DNA from 3 places in the Streptomyces kaniharaensis genome. Region 3 is predicted to be linked to each of the others. Evidence: riboswitches for the same ligand, from Rfam matches in the RefSeq annotation. Region 3 holds a riboswitch; each other region holds the start of a gene.
What was found. A riboswitch is a leader RNA that binds a small molecule or an ion and turns the genes downstream of it on or off. The one in region 3 is predicted to bind cobalamin.
Positions count from the first base shown of each region.

Region 1: it holds a riboswitch for cobalamin, as region 3 does, so the genes downstream of both, F7Q99_RS20555 (cobalamin biosynthesis protein) here and metE (5-methyltetrahydropteroyltriglutamate--homocysteine S-methyltransferase) in region 3, are expected to answer to the same signal.
Region 2: it holds a riboswitch for cobalamin, as region 3 does, so the genes downstream of both, nicT (Nickel transporter NicT) here and metE (5-methyltetrahydropteroyltriglutamate--homocysteine S-methyltransferase) in region 3, are expected to answer to the same signal.

Region 1 covers NZ_WBOF01000001.1:4,543,426-4,550,379, forward strand. Annotated here, with positions in the region: gene F7Q99_RS20545 (putative cobaltochelatase) at 1-1,592, opposite strand, end outside; gene F7Q99_RS20550 (cobyric acid synthase) at 1,589-3,109, opposite strand; gene F7Q99_RS20555 (cobalamin biosynthesis protein) at 3,106-4,077, opposite strand; cobalamin riboswitch at 4,186-4,314, opposite strand; gene F7Q99_RS20560 (alpha/beta hydrolase family protein) at 4,859-5,974, shown strand; gene F7Q99_RS20565 (hypothetical protein) at 6,261-6,954, shown strand, end outside.
Region 2 covers NZ_WBOF01000001.1:788,465-795,418, reverse strand. Annotated here, with positions in the region: gene F7Q99_RS03575 (AAA family ATPase) at 1-288, shown strand, start outside; gene F7Q99_RS03570 (Fpg/Nei family DNA glycosylase) at 368-1,177, shown strand; gene F7Q99_RS03565 (ArsR/SmtB family transcription factor) at 1,580-1,963, opposite strand; cobalamin riboswitch at 2,045-2,237, shown strand; gene nicT (Nickel transporter NicT) at 2,270-3,388, shown strand; gene F7Q99_RS03555 (M24 family metallopeptidase) at 3,517-4,623, shown strand; gene efp (elongation factor P) at 4,702-5,265, shown strand; gene nusB (transcription antitermination factor NusB) at 5,270-5,707, shown strand; gene F7Q99_RS03540 (thioesterase family protein) at 5,899-6,726, shown strand.
Region 3 covers NZ_WBOF01000001.1:5,926,967-5,933,920, forward strand. Annotated here, with positions in the region: rRNA gene rrf (5S ribosomal RNA) at 32-148, shown strand; gene F7Q99_RS42720 (hypothetical protein) at 253-381, shown strand; gene F7Q99_RS26555 (DUF2207 family protein) at 465-1,982, opposite strand; gene F7Q99_RS26560 (LemA family protein) at 1,979-2,545, opposite strand; gene metE (5-methyltetrahydropteroyltriglutamate--homocysteine S-methyltransferase) at 2,936-5,275, opposite strand; cobalamin riboswitch at 5,427-5,610, opposite strand; gene pip (prolyl aminopeptidase) at 5,740-6,699, opposite strand; gene F7Q99_RS26575 (hypothetical protein) at 6,756-6,954, opposite strand, start outside.

The DNA of each region.
Region 1 (6,954 bases), 1.4 Mb from region 3:
TTGTCGCGCCGCTGGTAGGCGTCCATCAGCAGCGACAGCACGGCGCCCTTGACGGCGGTCATCCGCTGCCGGGCCGCCATCGAGCCGGAGGCGTCGACGACGAACAGCACCAGGTTGGACTCCCGGCCCTGGCGCACCTGTTCGCGGAAGTCGTCCTTCTGCAGCACCAGCGCGCGGCCGGCGCGCCCGCGCGCCACCTGGTGCGGCGCGGCGGCCTGCAGGGTGGCGGTCAGGTGCAGCCGGCTGAGCGTGCCCCGCGGGCGCCGGGAGCGGACGGTGTGCCCGCCGTCGGTCTCGGCGGGGGAGCGGCGGCCCTGGGCGCCGCGGCCGGTGCCGTGCACGGTGAACAGTCGGGTGCGGTACGGATCGCCGGCCGAGACCGGCGCCGACTCCCGGGCGGGGGAGGGGTGTTGGGCGGGGACGGGCTGCTCGGGGGTTCCCGTCTCCGAGGCGGCCTCCGCCGGACCGTCGGCGGGCTCGGGAGCCCCGCCGCCGTCCGGACCGCCCCCGGGGCCGCCGTCCGGGCCCGGGCCGTCGTCCTCGGGCCCGTCGCCGTCGCCGTCGCCCTCGGGCTCCGACTGCGCGTGCTCCTCCAGCGTCCGGTCCAGCTGCTCCTCGTCCAGGCCGGGCGCGTCGAACGGGTTGCGGCGGCGCCGGTGCGGCAGCGCCAGCTGGGCGGCCTTGCGGACGTCCTCCTCCTCCACCTCCGTCCGGCCGTCCCACGCGGCCAGCGCGACGGCGGTGCGCGCCATCACGATGTCCGCGCGCAGCCCGTCCACCTCGAACGCTGCGCACACGGCGGTGATCTGACGGAGCGCCACATCCGTGAGCTCCACCTTCGGCAGCAACTCCCGTGCGGCGGTGATCCGTTCGGCGAGCGCGCGCTCCTCGTCGGCGAACCGGGCCGCGAAGCCCGCCGGATCCGCGTCGTACGCGAGGCGCCGCCGCACCACCTCGGCGCGCTCCACCGGATCCCGGGTGGCGGCGATCTCCACCGTCAGGCCGAACCGGTCGAGCAGCTGCGGACGCAGCTCGCCCTCCTCCGGGTTCATCGTGCCGACCAGCAGGAACCGGGCCGCGTGCCGCACCGACACGCCCTCGCGCTCGACGTACGAGCGGCCCATCGCGGCCGCGTCCAGCAGCAGGTCCACCACGTGGTCCTGGAGCAGGTTCACCTCGTCGATGTAGAGCACCCCGCGGTGCGCCTTGGCGAGCAGCCCGGGCTCGTAGGCCTTGACGCCCTCGGCGAGCGCCCGCTCCAGGTCGAGCGAGCCGACGATCCGGTCCTCGGCCACGCCGACCGGCAACTCGACCAGCTGCGAAGGCCGTTCGGAGGCGGACGAGCCGGAGTGCGGACCGTCCGGGCACTGCGGGTCGGGTGCGGCCGGGTCGCAGGCGAAGCGGCAGCCGTCGACGGTGGCGATGGACGGCAGCAGGCCGGCCAGCGCGCGCACCATCGTCGACTTGGCGGTGCCCTTCTCGCCGCGCACCAGCACGCCCCCGACGGCCGGGGAGACCGCGTTGAGCAGCAGCCCGAGCCGCAGGTCCGCCATCCCGACGACCGCGGTGAACGGGTACCGGACGTCACTCATGCCTTGCCAGCCTCCTCAGGCGCCCCGGGCGGCAGGAACGGCAGCGATCCGGCCGCCGGCACCCCGCCCTCGATCAGCTTCCACAGCGCGTCGGTGTCCGCGTGCTCCTCGATGAGGTCCCCCAGCCGGTCCAGCCGGGCCTCGCGCGCCGCGGCGAACGAGGTGTCCGGCGCCGGGACGAACGCCCGCCCGGCCAACTGAGCTACCTCACACAGCAGTTCACGGCGGAACCCGTCGTTCTCCAGCGCGCCGTGCCAGGTCGTGCCCCACACCGCGCCCACCCGGCAGCCGTCCAGGAAGGTTTCCCCGCCCTCGACGGTCACGACCCCGTGGTGGATCTCGTAGCCCTCGACCCGCTGCCCGTACGCCTCGCCGACCGGCCGCGCCAGCACCTTCTCGGCGCCGAACCGCACGTGCGCCGGCAGCAGGCCCAGACCGTCGACGGACCCGGCCTTCGACTCCACCTCGTCGACGATCGAGCGCGTCAGCATCTGGTAGCCGCCGCACACCCCGAGGATCGGCAGCCCGGCCGCCGCCCGCGCCTTCAGCGCCGGCTCCAGCCCGCGCTCGCGCAGCCAGGCCAGATCGGCGACGGTGGCCCGGGTGCCGGGCAGTACCACCAGGTCGGCGTCGGCCAGCTCCTCCGGCCGGGTCGCCCAGCGCACCAGCACGCCCGGTTCCTGCGCCAGCGCGTCCACGTCGGTGAAGTTCGACAGCCGGGGGAAGCGCACCACGGCCACCCGCAGCACGTCCGCGCCGAGCGGCCCGCGGCCGTCCACCCGGTCCACCACCGTCGACAGGTCCAAGGAGTCCTCGGCGTCCAGCCACAGCCCCGGCAGCATCGGCAGCGTGCCGAGCACCGGACGGCCGGTCAGGTCGTGCAGCATCTCCAGCCCGGGCGCCAGCAGCCGCGCGTCGCCGCGGAACTTGTTGACGAACCAGCCCGCCACGTGCCGCTGGTCCTCGGCCGACAGCAGCGCCAGCGTCCCGTACATCGCCGCGAAGACGCCCCCGCGGTCGATGTCCCCGACCACCACCACCGGCAGTCCGGCGGCCGTCGCCAGGCCCATGTTGGCGATGTCGCGGTCCCGCAGGTTGATCTCGGCGGGCGAGCCGGCGCCCTCGCACACCACCACGTCGTAGCGGCGGCGCAGGTCCGCCAGGCACTCCAGCGCCCGCTCCAGCAGGACGGGCTTGCGCTCGCGGTAGTCCAGCGCGCCCACCTCGGCGACCGGCCTGCCCAGTAGCACCACCTGGCTGCGGCCGTCCGCGCCCGGCTTCAGCAGCACCGGGTTCATCGCCGCCTCCGGCGCCACCCGGGCCGCCTGCGCCTGCATCGCCTGGGCGCGGCCGATCTCGGCGCCGTCCGCGGTGACGAAGGAGTTCAGCGACATGTTCTGCGCCTTGAACGGCGCCACCCGGACGCCCTGCCGGGCCAGCCAGCGGCAGATGCCCGCCGTGACCACGCTCTTGCCCGCGTCCGAGGTCGTCCCGGCGACCAGCAGCGCGTTGCTCATGCCCTTCCCCTCCTGCTCAGGGCCGCCCGCAGCAGGAGGTGCCCCGCGACGGTCGTACCCACGGCCAGCGCGCCCACCCGCCTCGACAGCGTGCACGCCCGTTCGATGTCGTCCACCGTCACCGGCCGCAGCTCCGCGCCCAGTACCGGCCGGTGTTCCACGCGCTCCCCGTACTGCAGCGTGCCGCCCAGCCGGACGCCGACCGCGCCCGCGAACGCCGACTCCGCCTGGCCCGCGTTCGGGCTCGGATGCGCCGTACCGTCGCGCCGCCACACCCGCCAGGCCGTTCGCGGCTCCGGCGAGGCGGCCACCGTCAGCAGCGCCGTCAGCCGGGCGCCGGGCCAGCCCGCCACGTCGTCCAGCCGGGCCGACGCCCAGCCGAACCGGGCGTGGCGCGGCGAGCGGTGGCCCACCATCGCGTCCAAGGTGTTCACGGCCCGGAACGCCAGCAGGCCCGGCGTCCCCGCCAGCGCGCCCCACGTCAGCGCGTTCACCACGGCGTCGGCGGTGTTCTCCGCCACCGACTCGACCACCGCCCGGGCGATCTGCTGCCCGTCCAGCGCGCTCGGATCCCGGCCGCACAGGTGCGGCAGCCGTTCCCGGGCCGCCGTCAGGTCCCCGGCCGCCAGCGAGCGGCCGATCGTGCGCGCCTCCCGGGTCAGCGAGGTGCCGCCGAGCACCGTCCACGTCGCGGCGGCGGCCAGCGCGGCCCGGCCCAGCGGGCGGCGGCCGACCGTCCGGTCCAGCGCCACCGCGCCCGCGGCGACCGTGCCCACGCACAGCGCCGTGTAGGCGGCCCCGGCGGCCCGGTCGTCCCGCCACATCCGCCGCTCCAGGCGCGCCGCCGCGTCGCCGAAGACGGCCACCGGGTGGCCGCGGCGCGGATCGGCGAAGCGGGCGTCCGCCAGGTAGCCCGCGACGGCGCCCAGCGCGAACGCGGCGGCGCGGGTCAGCGGTCTCGTGGTCATCGGGCGCACGGCGGGGAGCAGCAGAGGGCTCGGCGGGTCGGGGCAGCCTGCATCGCGTGCGAGTCCTCACTCAGGGTCCGCGCCCTGGATCGACGTAGCGGGGGCGAGAGTCTCCTGGCTTCCGGGTCGAACGCACCCCCGGGCCTTCCAGCGGCAACTGACGGTCCGCCGTGGCGTTTTCCGGGCGTGCTCCCCGGTGACAGTGGCGGGACCGCGCCGGACTCGCACCGGCTTCCTCTGCATGCCTCCGTTTGGCCCTGGGATCCCATCACGCGGCCGGAGCGGGAGTCAACCGAGGTCACGGAGGGGTTGGTCACAGTCGCACCCGTCGTCGCCACCTCCGATCCGCCCCGCCGCAGGGGCATGACACCCTGTGCGATCGCCCAGCGGCCCGCCGGTGCGTCGACTGGCAGGCCCACGTCCACGCCGTCGCGCGTCTCGTCCCCGTCGACGAGGACGATCTCGCCGCCGTCCTGACGGTCCTGCAACAGGAGAACAAAATCTCCACCCACTGGGGCGCCGGCACCTGAGGCACCCCATCCTCGACCCCGCGCACCGACACCCCGCGGGACCGCCCCCTCGCCGACCGCTTCTGGGAACTCCTCGGCCGCCGCCGGACCGACCTCCCCGTGTGACCCCGGCCCCCTCCTTCTACCCCGGACGGCCCAGCCGGCTGGCCGCACGCCCCGGCCCCCAGTGAACTGGTGACCGAACACCGACCGGACCGGGGCGGACCGAGCGGGGACTCACCGAGCCAGCGACTCACAGAGCGGGGAGCGATATGCGTTGGGGAACCGCAGCCGTCGTGGCGGCAGCCGCCGTCGGCGCCGGGGTCGCCGTCGTCGTGATCGGCCGCCGGGCGTCCGACCGGATCGTCCACCCGGAGACCGCCGTCGTGCCGCAGTCCCGCCCCGTCCGGGTACGGAGCGTCGCCGCCGGCCGGATCACCTTCACCCGCAGCGCCGAGAGCCTGCGCCCCGGCCGCTGGGCCGTCGAGTGGGACGACAACGGCCACGCCGTCGTCGACGACATCCTGGGCAGCGACGAACAGGGCGTCACCCGCCGCCTCGTCCGCGCCGACCGGGGCACGCTCGTCCCCGGCACCGAGGTCCGCTTCACCCCGCGCGTCCACCTCGGCGACCCGACCTCCGCACTCGGCCTCCACTACGCCGAGACCACCGTCGACGGCGAACTCGGCGCCCTGCCCGCCTGGCGGCTCGACGGCAAACGCGGCACCTGGGTGATCCTCGTGCACGGCCCCGGCGCCGACCGCCAGCAGGCCCTCGCCGTCCTGCCCGTCCTCGACCGCCTCGCCCTGCCCGCCCTCGCCGTCACCTACCGCGGCGACCAGGGCGCCCCCGCCTCCCCGGGCGGGCTCGGCCACTTCGGCGAGACCGAATGGCGGGACGTCGAGTCGGCGGTGCGGCTCGCCCTCGACAGCGGCGCCGGCCGGGTCGTCCTGTACGGCTGGTCGCTCGGCGCCACGATGTGCCTGCAGACCGCCGCCCGCTCCGCCTGGGCGTACGCCGTCCGCGGCCTCGTCCTGGACTCGCCCGTCCTCGACCTCCCGGCCACCGCCCGCCGCGGCGCGGCCCGGGCCGGCTACACCGGCGCCGCCGCCGAACTCGGCGCCCTCGCCGCCGAGGGCCGCACCGGCGTCGACCTGGCCGACTTCACCCGCATCGCCGAGGGCGCCGACCTGCGCGCGCCCACCCTGGTCCTGCACAGCCCCGACGACCCGGTCGCCCCGTTCCGCGCCGCCGAACACCTCGCCGCCAGCCGCCCCGACGTGGTCAGCCTCCACTCCTTCGCGGGCGCCGACCACACCGCCCTCTGGAACTCCGCCCCGGCCCACTACACCGAACTCCTCCGCCGCTGGCTCACCCCTCTCCTGTGACCGCCCCGTACCGCTTCTCCGGGCTGTCCGTGTTCGATCCGTCGCCCGCCGTGACCACGCTCGACGCCCCGCCGACCGCCCTGGCATGGCACCGCCACACGATTCCGGCCAGGCGGTTTGCCGCTGTTGCCCGATCTTGCGGAGGCGCCGTCCGCACCGGCCCGTCCGTACGGCCAACCGGATGTGACAGAAGGCCCGTGCAAGGGGAAGACTGCTCGACGTGACGTCTCGGAACCCGCGCGACCGTGATGCCCCGCTCCCACCGACGATCGGTACCGGTGCGACGGTGACCCGTCTCCCCGGTACGGCCCACCGGCCCGCCGGGGCCGGGCCGGGCGGCGGCGTACCCCGCCGACGAGGCCCCGCACCCGCGCCCGGCCGCGGCCGGGTTCCCGTGCCGGACGGCTTCCCCGCGCCCGCCGAGCTGGCGCCGCTGGCCCGCCGGATGCTGGTGGACGCCGTTCGCATCGCCCGTTGGGCGGGGGAGCTGGCCGAGGTCGACAAGCGTGGCGAACTGCTCGCGGAGGATGCCCGCGCGGCGGGCAGGGCGCTGGCCATGACGGTCGGCGCCGCGGCCAAGGCGTGGGGGCAGGCGCTCCTGGTCGGCCTCGTGGAGGCCCGGGACGGCGGGGCCGGCCCGGGCTGGCGACTGCACGCCTGGGACCACGACGACGAGGCCGTGGTGCGCGGCTGGTCCGCGCTGTTCGACGCCTGGACGCTGCTCGCCCCGGTGCCGCCGGCCGCCCTGCGCGGCGTCTTCGCCGTGCTCGCCGGGCAGGCCGTGGACCAGGCCCCGCAGCTGCTCTCCTTCCTCCACCTGGTGGACGGCCCGGTCGCCGACAGCGAGCTGCTGGAGCTGCTGCGCCGCGGCCTGGACGAGCGCCGTGTCGGCGGAGGCAACGGGGGCCCGAGCCTGTCGCCCGTCCCGCACGCCGCCTCCGCCGTCTCCGCCGTCCGCGGCACCTGCCGGGAGCCGCAGA
Region 2 (6,954 bases), 5.1 Mb from region 3:
CCCGACCGCCCGGCCATCGGCCTCGGCGGCTGGAAGCGGCACATCGGCCCCGGCATGCTGCCCGTCGTGCTGCTGCCCAGCCTCGACTCGGTGCTCGTGCGCAACGCCCGGCGCAGCGGCAACCGGCGGCTCAGCGACGAGGAGGTCGCCCGCATCCACGGCCGGATGGCCGGCTGGTACAACTCCGGGCTGCCGATCATCGACAACTCGCAGCTGGACGTCGCCGCCACCGCCGCCGAGCTGGACCGGGTGATCCTCGCCCGGCTGATGGGGATGCCGGTCCGCTGACCCGCGGCTCGGCAAGGCTGTCGGTGCCGGCTGCGATGATGGACGGGCCCTGTCGAACCACCCGGGGGAGCTGACGCCCGTGCCGGAAGGCCACATCATCCACCGCCTCGCCGCCGAGAACCGGAAGGCCTTCGGCGGCCGCCCCGTCCAGGTGTCCAGCCCGCAGGGCCGGTTCGCCGACGACGCCAAGCTGATCGACGGGCAGGTGCTCGCCGAGGCGGAGGCCACCGGCAAGCACCTCTTCCTCGGCTTCGAGGAAGGCGCCTGGGTCCACATCCACCTCGGCCTCTACGGCGGCTTCACCTTCGGCACCGGCCCCGCCCCCGCAGCGGTCGGCATGGTCCGGCTGCGCCTGGAGACCGACGACGCCCACGCCGACCTGCGCGGCCCCAACACCTGCGCGCTGATCACCGGTGCCGAGAAGGCCGCCGTCGCCGCCCGGCTCGGCCCCGATCCGCTGCGCGCCGACGCCGACCCGGAGGCCGCCTGGCGCCGGATATCGGCCAGCCGGACGACCGTCGCGGCCCTGCTGATGGACCAGAAGGTGCTGGCCGGCGTCGGCAACGTCTACCGCGCCGAGGTGCTGTTCCGGCACGGCATCAACCCGCACCGGGCCGGCCGCGACCTCGCCCGGAGCGAGTGGGACACGATCTGGGCCGACCTGGTCGCGCTCATGCGCGAGGGCGTCGGCGCCGGCCGCATCGACACCGTCCGCCCCGAGCACACCCCCGAGGCGATGGGCCGCCCGCCGCGCCTCGACGACCACGGCGGCGAGGTCTACGTCTACCGGCGCGCCGCGATGCCCTGCCTGGTCTGCGGCACGGACGTCCGCACGGAGTCGCACGCCTCGCGCAACCTGTTCTGGTGCCCGACCTGCCAGGCGGCCTGACGGCCTGATCCGCCCTCCGGCCCGGTGCCCAGCCCGTAGGCCGGGGCCGACCGGCCGGAGGGAGCAGGCGGATGGAGCGGGCGGATGGAGCGGCGGGAGGCGGCCGACACCGTGTCGGGTGCGGTGGGTGGCCACGTGGTGCAGGCTCAGAGCATCGGCGCGGTGCACCTCCACACCGATCCGCCACCGAGGCCGCGTCAGGTCCGGGCGCCGAAGGGTCTTTCAACCGTGGCCGGAACCGGCCGCGCTCATCGCCGCGTTGCGCCGGGTCGAGGACGGCGAACTCAGGATCGTGGTGTTCACGGGGCTCGGCGGGGTCGGCAAGACCGAGCTGATCGCCAGGTCCACCCGGGACCACCGGGCGCACAGCGCCGGACGGCGTGAGGCGTGGGCGGGAGCCGGTCAGCCTGCCACTGCGGCGGGCTCGTGGTGTTCCGCGGCGGCGCACTCGCCGAGGAGAGGGCGCATGCTCTCGTCCACGAGCCGGTAGCGCACAATCCGTCCGTCCTTGTCGCCGGTGACCACGCCGGCCGTGCGGAGCAGCCGCAGGGCCTGGGAGACGGCCGGGTCGCGCATGCCGGTGGCGACGGCCAGGTCGGTGACGGCGAGCGGGCCGGCCCGGTGGAGGGCGAGCAGGAGGGCGAGCCGTCCGGGGTCGGCGAGCAGGGAGAATCGCTCGGACCAGGACCGGACGTGCGCGGTGTCGCCGATCGCGGCGATGGCCTCGCAGACCCGGTGTCCGTCGATGGTGCGGTGGCCCGCGCGGTCGGCCGGTACGAGATGCATGTGCACATTCTTGCAGCCCATGGTCTGTGATCTAGGACACCTGCGCAGGTGCGCAGCCTTGCATGGGTGGGCCCGGACCCCTACGGTGTTGCCCGTCGTGGTGCTCGGGAAGACCGGTGACGGACCCTCAGGGGTCCCAGTCCGGGGCGGCCCTCGCCACTGTGATCGGGGGAAGTCGACCGCACCCACGACGCCACTGGGCGCTCCGCGTGCCTGGGAAGGCGGGTACGGGAGCCCCGTAAGCCAGGAGACCGGCCACGGCATCTCACGAAGTCTTTCCACGAGGTGCTGGAGCGTGATCCGCCGATGACCCTGCCCGAAACCGCCGCCGCCGCGGAGACGAAGGCGACGCCGTCCGTACTGCCCACCTTCCGGTGGAAGCGCGAGGACACCATCCGCACGGCCGGGCTGATGGGGGTGATCCTGGCCATGCACGTGGTGGCGTTCGGGACGCTCGTCTTCCTGGTCGCGCCAGAGAACTACGCGGTCGGTACCCAGGTCTTCGGGGTGGGCCTGGGTATCACCGCGTACACCCTCGGCATGCGGCACGCCTTCGACGCCGACCACATCGCCGTGATCGACAACACCACCCGCAAGCTGATGGCGGACGGCAAACGGCCCGTCTCGGTGGGCTTCTGGTTCGCGCTCGGGCACTCGTCGATGGTGGTCATCATGGCCGCCCTGGTGGCGGGCGGCGCGCAGCTGGCGAACACGCTGATGGACGACGAGTCGACCACCCACAAGTGGCTCGGCATGGTCGGCACCACCACCTCCGGCGTCTTCCTCTACCTGATCGGCGCGCTCAACCTGGCGGCGCTGCTCGGCATCCTCAAGGTGTTCCGGGCGATGCGGTCCGGGCAGTACGACGAGGCGGAGCTGGAGGAGCACCTCAACTCGCGCGGTTTCCTGGCCCGGGTGCTGAACCGGGCGACCAGGTCGATCACCCGGCCCGGGCAGATGTTCCCGGTGGGGATGGTGCTCGGCCTCGGCTTCGACACCGCGACCGAGGTGACCCTGATGGTGATGGCCGGTTCGGGCGCGGCGGCCGGTCTGCCCTGGTACGCGATCGTCTGCCTGCCGCTGCTGTTCGCGTCGGGGATGAGCCTGTTCGACACGCTTGACGGGACGTTCATGAACTTCGCGTACCAGTGGGCCTTCTCCAACCCGGTGCGCAAGGTGTACTACAACCTGACGATCACTGGGCTGTCGATCGCGGTGGCGTTCGTCATCGGCACCATCGAGCTGGTCGGGGTGCTGCACGACAAGCTGGACCTGACCGACCCGGTCACCGGCTGGATCGCGGACATCTCGCTGGACAACGTCGGGTACGCGATCGCCGGGCTGTTCGTCGTGGTCTGGGCCGTGGCGATCGCGTACTGGAAGCTGGCCGGGGTCGAGAAGCGGTGGAACGCCCAGAGCTCCTGATGCCGGGGCTCCCGATTCCCGCCGCCACGCTGACCGCTCTGTGGAACCCGGGGCGTGCGGGGGGCGGAGTGCGCCCCGACGGGGGCGCTCGGCGGGCGGATCGGGGTCAGGGTTCGTAGGCTCGACGCATGGCTGATGCGTACGCGGGCCGACGGGAGCGGCTGCGGGAGCACTGCAGTGCGGCCGGGTCCGATGCGGCGCTGATCACCCGGCCGGCGAACGTGCGGTACCTGACCGGTTGCGCGCCCTGCGGGGCGACGCTGCTGCTCACCCGGGACCGGGCGCTGCTGGCGCTGCCGGACGACCTGCCGCCGGACGACACCGGGGAGCACCTGATCGCCCCGGAGGTCACCCAGGTCCCGGTGCCTGCGGGTGCGGACACCGCGCTGGCCGCCGCGGACGCGGCCGCGCGGCTGCGGGTGACGGCCCTCGCGGTGGAGGAGCACGACCTGACCGTGAGCCGGCACCGGGCGGTGGCGGGCACGGCGAAGGGCGTCAGGCTGGCGGAGCTCGGGCCGGTGGTGGAGAGCCTGCGCGTGGTCAAGGACGAGCACGAGATCGGCGATCTCCGCATCGCCGCGGAGATCGCGGACCAGGCGCTCGGCGAGCTGCTGGAGTCGATCCTGGTCGGCCGGACCGAGCGGCACCTGGCGATGGAGCTGGAGCGCCGGATGATCGACCACGGCGCCGACCGGGCGGCGTTCCCGGTGTCGGTCGGCACCGGCAGCCACTCCGGCCAGCCCGCCCACCAGCCGACCGACCGCCGGGTCGAGGAGGGCGACTTCCTGACCGTGGTGCTCGGCGCGCAGTACCGCGGGTACCGGGTGTCCACCGCCCGGACCTTCGTGATCGGCGCCGCGCCCGCGCCCTGGCAGGTGGAGCTGCACCGGCTGGTGTTCCGGGCGCAGCGGGCCGGCCGGGAGGCGCTCGGGCCGGGGGTGGAGCAGTGCGTACCCGACCGGGCCGCGCGGCAGCTCCTGGAGGCGGCCGGATACACCGAGGCCTCCCCGCACCCGGTGGGCCACGGCATCGGGCTGGAGATCCGGGAGGCGCCGCGCCTCGGCCCGTCGGACATGGGTAAACTGGACAGCCGCGTACCGGTCACCGTCGGTCCCGGGGTCCACATCCCGGGCAAGGGCGGCGTCCGGATCGAGGACACGCTCGTCGTGCGCCCCCTCGAAGAGGGCGGGCCCGAGCTGCTCACCATCACCACCAAGGAGCTCCTCGCCCTGTGACCGCGGCCCCTGGCGGCCGTCGGCGGCAGGACGCGGCCCTTGGTTCCTTGACAGCTATATCCAGGAGTAAGTGCGCCCGTGGCTTCCACGAACGATCTCAAGAACGGCATGGTCCTCAAGCTGGAGGGCGGCAAGCTCTGGTCCGTCGTCGAGTTCCAGCACGTCAAGCCCGGCAAGGGCCCGGCCTTCGTGCGTACCAAGCTCAAGGAGGTCCTGACGGGCAAGGTCGTCGACAAGACCTTCAACGCCGGCACCAAGGTCGAGACCGCCAACGTCGACAAGCGCGGCATGCAGTTCTCGTACAAGGACGGCGAGAACTTCGTGTTCATGGACATGGACACCTACGACCAGCTGACCGTCGAGCCGGCCGTCGTCGGCGACGCCGCCAAGTACCTGCTGGAGGGCTTCGAGGCCCTGGTCGCCACCAACGAGGGCGCGGTCCTGTACATCGAGCTCCCGGCCGCGGTCGAGCTGACCATCGAGCACACCGAGCCGGGCGTCCAGGGCGACCGCTCCACCGGTGGCACCAAGCCGGCCACCCTGGAGACCGGTGCCGAGATCCAGGTCCCGCTCTTCGTCGTCACCGGCGAGAAGGTCAAGGTCGACACCCGCGACGGCAGCTACCTCGGCCGGGTGAAGTAAGTCCGTGTCGGCCGCACGCAGTAAGGCCCGCACCCGGGCCTTTCAGATCCTCTTCGAGGCCGATCACCGCGGGGTCGACCCGCAGCAGGTCCTCGCCGACTGGGTGGCCCGCGCCCGCGAGCCCAAGCCCGACGAGGGCACCCCGCAGGTCGGCGAGTACACCATGGAGCTGATCGAGGGGTACGTCCAGCACGCTCGCCGGATCGACGAGCTGATCTCGCAGTACGCGGTGGGCTGGACGCTCGACCGGATGCCGATCGTGGACCGCAACGTCCTGCGACTCGGCGCGTACGAGCTGATCTGGGAGGACGGCGTCCCGGACGCGGTCGTCCTGGACGAGGCCGTCGAGATCGCCAAGGAGTTCTCCACGGACGAGTCCCCGGCCTTCGTGAACGGCCTGCTCGCCCGTTTCCTGGAGCTGAAGCCGAGCATCCGCCGGTAGTACCGGAGGAGCACCGCCGACGGCCGTCGGACCCGCACGTCGGGTCCGGCGGCCGTCGCGCGTTTCACCCGATTGGCGTATCTTGGGGGCCTACTCGCCAGTAACTTGGCGGCAAGCGGGTCCGCCGCCGCCCGCGCGGCCGACATCCCCGCGTACTCCCGTACTTCCGCAGTGAAGGGCAGGCCACCCCCATGACCACCGCGATCCGCAGCGAGTTCGACCAGGGCATCGCCCTGACCAGACACCCCGAGGAGCCCGGCCGCTACGACGGCGAACTCGGCGCGGGCTGGCAGATCGGCGGCGGTGTCAACGGCGGGCTGCTGCTGGCCGTCGCCGGACACGCGCTGTCGCTGGAGCACGGTGACCACCCCGACCCGATCTCGATCAGCGGTTACTACCTGTCCGCCTCGGTGCCCGGCCCGGCCACCGTCCGGACCGAGGTGCTGCGCACCGGCCGCGGCCTGTCCACCGGCACCGCCTCGGTCAGCCAGGACGGCGTCGAACGGCTGCGCGTGATCGCCAGCCACGGCGACCTGGCCACGGTCGACGGGGAGGTGCGCACCAGCGCGCAGCCGCCGCAGCTGCCGCCGCCGGACCAGTGCATCGGCGTCGAGCACGCCCCCAAGGAGCTGATCACCCAGGCCGCGCTGCTGGAGCGCTTCGACCTGCGGCTCGACCCGGCCACCGTCGGCTGGGCGCTCGGGCAGCCCTCCGGCAACGGGCGGATCCAGGGCTGGTTCCGACTCGCCGACGGCCGCGAGCCCGACCCGCTGCTGCTCCTGCTGGTGGCCGACGCGCTGCCGCCGGTCACCTTCGACCTCGGCATGCCCGGCTGGGCGCCGACCGTCGAACTGACCGTGCACCTGCGGGCCAGGCCGGTGCCCGGCTGGCTGCGGGTCACCCACGCCACGCGGAACCTGGCCGGCGGCTACTTCGAGGAGGACGCCGAGGTCTGGGACGAGGCCGGACGCCTGGTCGCCCAGTCCCGGCAGCTGGCCCGGGTGCCGCGGGCGCAGTGACAACGGGCGACTTACCGTCGGTTACATTCCCGTGACATGCCGTAGGTGTGCGGCGCGCGGGGGTGGGGAGGACAACGGTCGGCGGCGAACCCGCTGCCGACCGTGATCCGCCGACGCCAGGAGCTACCGATGAGCGAGCGAAGCGAGCGAGCCATCAAAGGGTGCGTGTGGGCGAATGCCCCTGCCGAGCGATGGGGGCACCTCCCAGCCGCCAAGGCTGGGGGAGAG
Region 3 (6,954 bases):
CCTGTCGGCGGGTCGGACAGTTTCATAGTGTTTCGGTGGTCATAGCGTGAGGGAAACGCCCGGTTACATTCCGAACCCGGAAGCTAAGCCTTACAGCGCCGATGGTACTGCAGGGGGGACCCTGTGGGAGAGTAGGACGCCGCCGAACAATTATTCTGAAGAACCCCTATCCGATTTCGGATGGGGGTTCTTCGCATTTCCGGGCACGGGAGTTCGGGCTTCGGCACACGCAGCGTCATGATGATGATCGTCATGCCGGAACAGGAACAGGACGCCACGCTCGGCCGGATCCGCGCGTTCCTCGCGAGTAGGCCGGAGACCGCCCGCGGCGAGTTCACCCTGCCGATGCTGACCGGAGTGCTGCGCGTCCGGAGGCTGTGAAGCCTCACGTCGATGGACGGCCCGCGGGCCGTGCGGGAGCCGGCGGGCAGGAGGTGGGAGACCTCCGCCCGCCGAGCTCGCCGTCAGGCGGTGACGAGTTCCGCCGACCTGACCGCCCGGGTGGCCGGCGACACCGCGAGGCGGACCACGCTTCCGGGCGCGAGGTCCGGTGACCCGGCCGGCAGGGCCCACGCGATGGTGTGCTCCGCGTCGCCCGTGTCCACCGCCAGGAACCTCGGCGCCTTGTCGCGCTTGCGCGGCTCCATGCGCAGCACCTCACCGGTGACGGTGTGCGGAGCGCGTAGCTCCAAGGCGGCGAGGGTGAGGTAGTAGGCGGTGATCGCGCTGAAACAGACGATCGCGACCGTCTCGCCCGGCAGGGGGCCCGAGCGGTCCATGGCGTGGAGCAGCCAGCCGTGGCCGCTGGCGTAGTTGCCGGGCATCGTCGCGAGGAACGCCACGAAGAGCGTCCAGCGGCTGAAGCGGCCGGCCGCCGCAATGGCGAGCAGCCCGATGGCCACCCAGCCGAGGGTCAGCAGCAACCCCGGGCGGCGCAGTGAGTGGCTTGCGTCGGGGCCGGAGGTGACCGCCCATTCGGGCTGGCGCAGTGCGGCGAACAGGGCGAGGCCCACGGCCACCACGGCTGCGGCGCCTGCCAGTTGCAGCAGCTGTGCGGTGGTGGCGCCGAAGCCGAGGCGCAGGCGGGGGTAACGGATCCGGACCGGGCGCCAGGCGCCGCCGTAGGAGGACCAGACCTGGTGCTTGTCGCCCGCGTCGAAGCCGAGCAGCCGTGTCGTGCGGGTGGTGACACCGAGTGCGGCGCCGTACGCGAGGTAGCGGTCCCACATGGTGACGGCCGCGGGCGGCAGCTGGGCGAAGTCCTCGTGCGCCCGGAGCCACGCCTGGACCCCGGCCCAGTGCGCCTCACGTTCGAGTCCGAGCCGCGTCGCCCGCTCGCCGATCGCCCTGGCCAGCAGGTACATCAGCGGGATCGCCGGAAGGACCCCGACCGTGATCGCGCCGCGGATGTTGTGCCCGCCCGTGAGACCGCCCAGCGCGAAGAGCACCCCGGGGCCGAAGGCGGCGACGAACAGTGCAGTGGCCAGCAGGGGCGCGAGCCGGGACCGGGAAAGCCCGCGCAGCCGGGCCTCGGCGATGATCTCCCGGCGAAGCGCGCTGTTCCACGAACTCGCGCGCTCCTGCGCGCGGAAGGCGATCGCGCCGATCGGGGCACCGGATTCGCCGGCCTGTTCGGTGATCCTGGTGAGGACCCGTCGTTCGTACGGGGTCAGGGCCTCGGCGTCCTTGCCGGTGACGTGCACCGTGCTGTTCGCCGGGTCGTCGGCGGGCTGGCGCACCTCGACCAGTCCGCTCGCCGCGAGGTCCAGCAGGGTCGCCGCGGCAGCGTGGTCCACGGAGCGCCACCGGTTGGCCAGCAGGGCCACGACAGCCGGTGGCTCCGGCTCGGGGCCGAACTCCTGCGTGGCAGGGGCGGCCTGCACGGTGCCGTTCCGGGTGGCCACGAGGGAGAGTCCGAAGGCGGCGAACCAGAGCACGATCAGCCCGGCGCCGCCCCAGTAGAACTGGGCTTCGAGGCTCATGCGAAGCTCACCCGGGTCGCGTCCTGAGCGGCGGCCCCGGCCTCGAAGTACTCCCGCCGGCCGTGCGCGCCGCCGAGCCGGGAGACGACGTTCCCCGGGAAGCTCTCCAGGGCGGTGTGGTAGGTCTGGACGGCGCTGTTGTAGAACTGCCGCGCGTAGGCGATCTTGTCCTCGGCGGTGGCCAACTCCGCCTGCAGCGTGGCGAAATGCCGGTCGGCCTTCAGCTGAGGATAACTCTCGCCCAGGGCGATCAGCTTGCCGAGGGACGCGGTCAGCACCTCCTCCGCGGCCGCCTTGTCAGTGACCCCGAGGCCGGCGCCGGTAGCCGCCCCGCGGGCGGTGACGACGGCTTCGAGCGTGGCCCGCTCGTGGGCGGCGTACCCGCGCGCACCCTCGACCAGGTTCGGTATCAGCTCATGCCGGCGCTTCAGCTGGACGTCGATCTGCGCCCAGGACGCCTGAGTCTGGTTGCGCAGCCGGACCAGCCGGTTGTACGTCCTGACGACCCACCACGCCAGCACTGCCACCAGTGCGGCAAGGATTCCAGCTACGACGACACCCACGATGTCCCCCCGTAAAATGACCTCGTGATCCGGCCGTTCCGGCAGGTCGTGGTGATCCTAGAGGTACTCACCGGTCGACTGCCGCTATTAAAATGAGCGGCCGCGACCGGGCAGGTCGGCGGCCGCTTTCCTCGGCCACCACTTGAGCCGGCGCCGCAGGACCCGCGGCCCGGTCCTGGAGCGGACCTTGACCGCGGGCCCCGCTGGAGGTGACGTCCAGCGCAGCGCGAGCCTGGAAGGGAGACGCCGCGATCGCAGCGTCCCTACGGGAAGCGGATGTTACGGATGGCGGCCCGGTGTCCGGTCCGGGCGCCGGCCCCGGACTCGGCGCCGGCGGCGACGGTCACCGGGGGTCGCCGGCCGGTGTGCGGGTGAGTTCGGCTGGAGCGGTCATCGGTTGCCTTCCAGGACGGCGCGGATCTCGCGGGCGGCGACGGTCAGGCGTTCGAGGGCGGGGCGGACCTCGTCCCATCGGCGGGTCTTGAGGCCGCAGTCGGGGTTGACCCAGAGCCGTTCGGCGGGCAGCCGGTCGATGGCCGAGCGCAGCAGCTCGGTGAACTCGGCGACCGCGGGGACGCGTGGTGCGTGGATGTCGTAGACGCCGGGGCCGACGGCGCGCGGGTAGTGGGCCGCGGCGAGTTCGGTGGTGACGGCCATCCGGGAGCGGGCGGCTTCCAGGGAGATGACGTCGGCGTCGACGTCGTCGATGGCGGGGAGGATGTCGCCGAACTCGGCGTAGCACATGTGGGTGTGGATCTGGGTGTCGGCGCGGACACCGCTGGTGGTGAGGCGGAAGGCCTCGGTGGCCCAGGCGAGGTAGTCGGGATGGGCGGCGCGGCGGAGCGGGAGGGTTTCGCGCAGGGCGGGTTCGTCGACCTGGATGACAGCGGCGCCGGCGGCCTCCAGGTCGTGGACCTCGTCGCGGAGGGCGAGGGCCACCTGGCGGGCGGTGTCGGCGAGGGGCTGGTCGTCGCGGACGAAGGACCAGGCGAGCATGGTGACCGGTCCGGTGAGCATTCCCTTGACCGGACGGTCCGTCAGATTCTGTGCGTAGCGGTACTCAGCCACGGTCATCGGCGCCGGTCGGGAGACGTCGCCGGCCAGGATCGGCGGCCGGACGTAGCGGGTGCCGTAGGACTGCACCCAGCCGTGCCGGGTGGCCAGGTAGCCGGTGAGCCGCTCGGCGAAGTACTGGACCATGTCGCCCCGTTCGGGTTCGCCGTGGACGAGGACGTCCAGACCGGCCTTCTCCTGGAAGGCGACGACCTCGCGGATCTCCGCTTCGATGCGCTCCCGGTAGGCGGCGTCGTCGATCCGCCCGGTGCGCAGGCCTGCGCGCGCGGCGCGCAGGGCGTCGGTCTGCGGGAAGGAGCCGATCGTGGTGGTCGGGAGCGGCGGCAGGTGGAGACGGGCCTGCTGGGCGGCGGCGCGTTCGGGGTACGGCGTGGCGCGGCGGCTGTCGGTGGGGGTGACGGCGGCGCAGCGGGCGCTGACGGCCGGGTCGTGGGTGAGTGCGGAGGCGGCGCGCGAGGCGCGGGCGGCGCGATTGGCGGCGAGTTGCGGGGCGACGGCGTCGCGGCCCTCGGTCAGTGCGCGGGCGAGGGTGACGGTCTCGTCGAGTTTCTGCCGGGCGAAGGCGAGCCAGCGCAGTACCTGAGGGTCGAGTTCGCGTTCACGGGCGGCGTCGAGCGGGACGTGCAGCAGCGAGCAGGAGGGTGCGACGTCGAGCCGGTCGGCGAGGGGGAGCAGGGTGACGAGGGTGGCGAGGGCCTGGTCGAGGTCGGCGGCCCAGATGTTGCGGCCGTCGATCACGCCGGCGACGAGCCGCTTGTCCTGGATGCCGCCGAGGGCGGCGAGGCCGGGCAGGTTGGCGGCGGCGGGGCCGGTGAAGTCGAGGGCGAGACCTTCGACGGGGGAGTTGGCGAGGACGGGCAGCGCTTCGCCGAGGGCGTCGAAGTAGGAGGCGACGAGCAGCTTGGGGCGGCGGGCGGCGGAGGCCAGGTACCGGTAGGCGCGGGCGGTGGCGTTCAGCACGGCCGGCGGCTGGTCGCGGACCAGGGCGGGTTCGTCGAACTGGACCCACTCGGCGCCGACGGCCTGCAGGTCGCCCAGGAGCTCGGCGTAGACCGGCAGCAACCGGCCGAGGAGGGTGAGGGGCTGGAAGTCGGAGGGTGCGTCGGGGACGGGCTTGGCGAGGAGGAGGAAGGTGATCGGGCCGAGCAGCACGGGGCGGGTGGTGAGGCCGAGGAGCTTGGCCTCGGCGAACTCGGTGAGCGGCTTGCCGGGTTGGGCGCGGAAGACGGTGCCGGGGCCGAGTTCGGGCACCAGGTAGTGGTAGTTGGTGTCGAACCACTTGGTCATCTCCAGCGGCTCGACGTGCCCCGTGCCGCGAGCCATGGCGAAGTACACGGCGAGCGTGTGCGCGGGGGTGCCGGGCTGGAGGTCCCGGCCGGCGGCCAGGTGGCGGGGCGGGACGGCGCCGAGCATCCAGGCGGTGTCGAGCACGTGGTCGTAGAGCGAGAAGTGGTTGCCCGGGATCTCGCCGAGTCCGGCGCCGGCCAGCTGCTGGAAGACGCTGCGGCGCAGGCCGGCTGCGGTGTCGAGGAGTTCGGCGGCGGTCCTGCGGCCGGACCAGAAGTCCTCGACGGCGCGCTTGAGTTCACGGTCCGGGCCCTGGCGTGGGTAGCCGTGGACGGTCGCCGTCGGGTGGTGCGGGGTGGGGCGGTTCACGGAACTCTCCTTCGCGAGTTCGCGTGGACCCGGCGGGCAGGGGCGCGCGAAGGAGCGGGCCGGGGCGGTGCTGTCCGCCGTGCCCGTGCCGCCGCCGACCTTCCCGCGAGGTCCCGGTGAGACCGTGCGCCGCTGCGGCGCACGGGCAGCGGCAGGTCTTCGGACTCATGGGCACGCCGGGCCATGGTGGCCGTACCGGCTCCTACCGGCCGTCGCTTCCCGGACGCTTGCTCGCGTCCAGTGCTTGGTTGACGGCTTTCGTTCCCACTCACCGCTGCGGGGCAGTTCCGGACTCGCACCGGATTCCCTCTTGCGACGCAACCCGCCTGGCGGACGGGGCGAACCAGCTGCACCGCCCACCCTAGCCCGAATCGCCCGCTCCGGTCGACGGGTTCAGCGTTGGGCGTGCCGGTGAAGCCGCGGCCCGTTCGGTGGCCGCGCAGGTCACGCGCCCTGAGGATCACTCACCGGTTTTTGAACTCCTCGATGGCCGCGCGGACCGTCTCCTGCATCGCTTGGCTGCCGACGTGCCCCGAGTCCTCGAAGATGTGGAGCCGCGCGTCCGGCCACACCTTCGCCAGATCCCACGCCGTCTGGACCGGGCTGCCCATGTCATGCCGGCCGTGGACCAGCACCGCCGGGATCCCGGCCAGTTCATGGGCGTTGCGCAGCAGTTGGTCCTCCTCCAGCCATGCGCCGTTGCTGAAGAAGTGAGCGCAGATCCGTACGAACGCGATCCGGGCGTCGACCTCGCGATCGCCGTACATGCCGGGGATGCCGTTGGGCTCGTCGGAGATGACCGCGTCCTCCCACGCGAGCCAGGAGGCCGCGGCCTTCTCGCGAATCGCCCGGTCGGGGTTCTCCATCAGTCGCGCGTAGGCCGCGAGCAGGTCGCCGTCCCGCTCGCCCTCGGGGACGCCGTCGCGAAACCGGTCCCAGGCTTCGGGGTAGAACCGACCGGCACCCCGGTACAGCCAGTCGATCTCCGTACGGCGGGTCATCGTCACCGCCTGGATGACGATCTCGCTGACACGCGCGGGGTGCTGTTGCGCATAGGCCAGGATGAGCGTCGAGCCCCAGGAAGCTCCGTTCAGCAACCACCGCTCGATGTCGAGGTGTTGGCGTATCCGCTCCATGTCGTCGATCAGGTGCTGCGTGGTGTTCAGACTCATGTCCGCCGCCGGGTCACTGGCGTGCGGGGTACTACGGCCGCAGTTGCGCTGGTCGAAGCGGATGACGCGGTAGCGCTCGGGGTCCCATGCCCTCGTCGGCCGCTGCGGAGCGCCCGATCCCGGGCCGCCGTGGACGTACAGGACGGGCTTGCCTCCGGGGCTGCCGAGCTGTTCGTAGTAGATGCGGTTGCCGTCTCCGGTGTCGAGAATTCCACTGTCGTAGGGACTGGTCGGAGGGTAGAGATCAACCATGACCGTCGATCCTACGGTTGCTGTCGCAACCGGGGCTCGCGAATGGGAAATCCTCGTCAGCGGAGGCACCCGGTGATGCGAACGGTGGTCTCGGTGTGAGCGGTGAGGTTGTTGGCCGGGTCGGTGGCGGTGAACTTGAGGGCGTAGTTGCCGTCGGCGAGGAGTGGCACGGTGAAGCGGCCCGCGCTACCGGTGCCGATGGTGACCGGGCCGTTGGGGCCGGTGATCTGCCAGACGGTGTGCTTCGGATCGGTG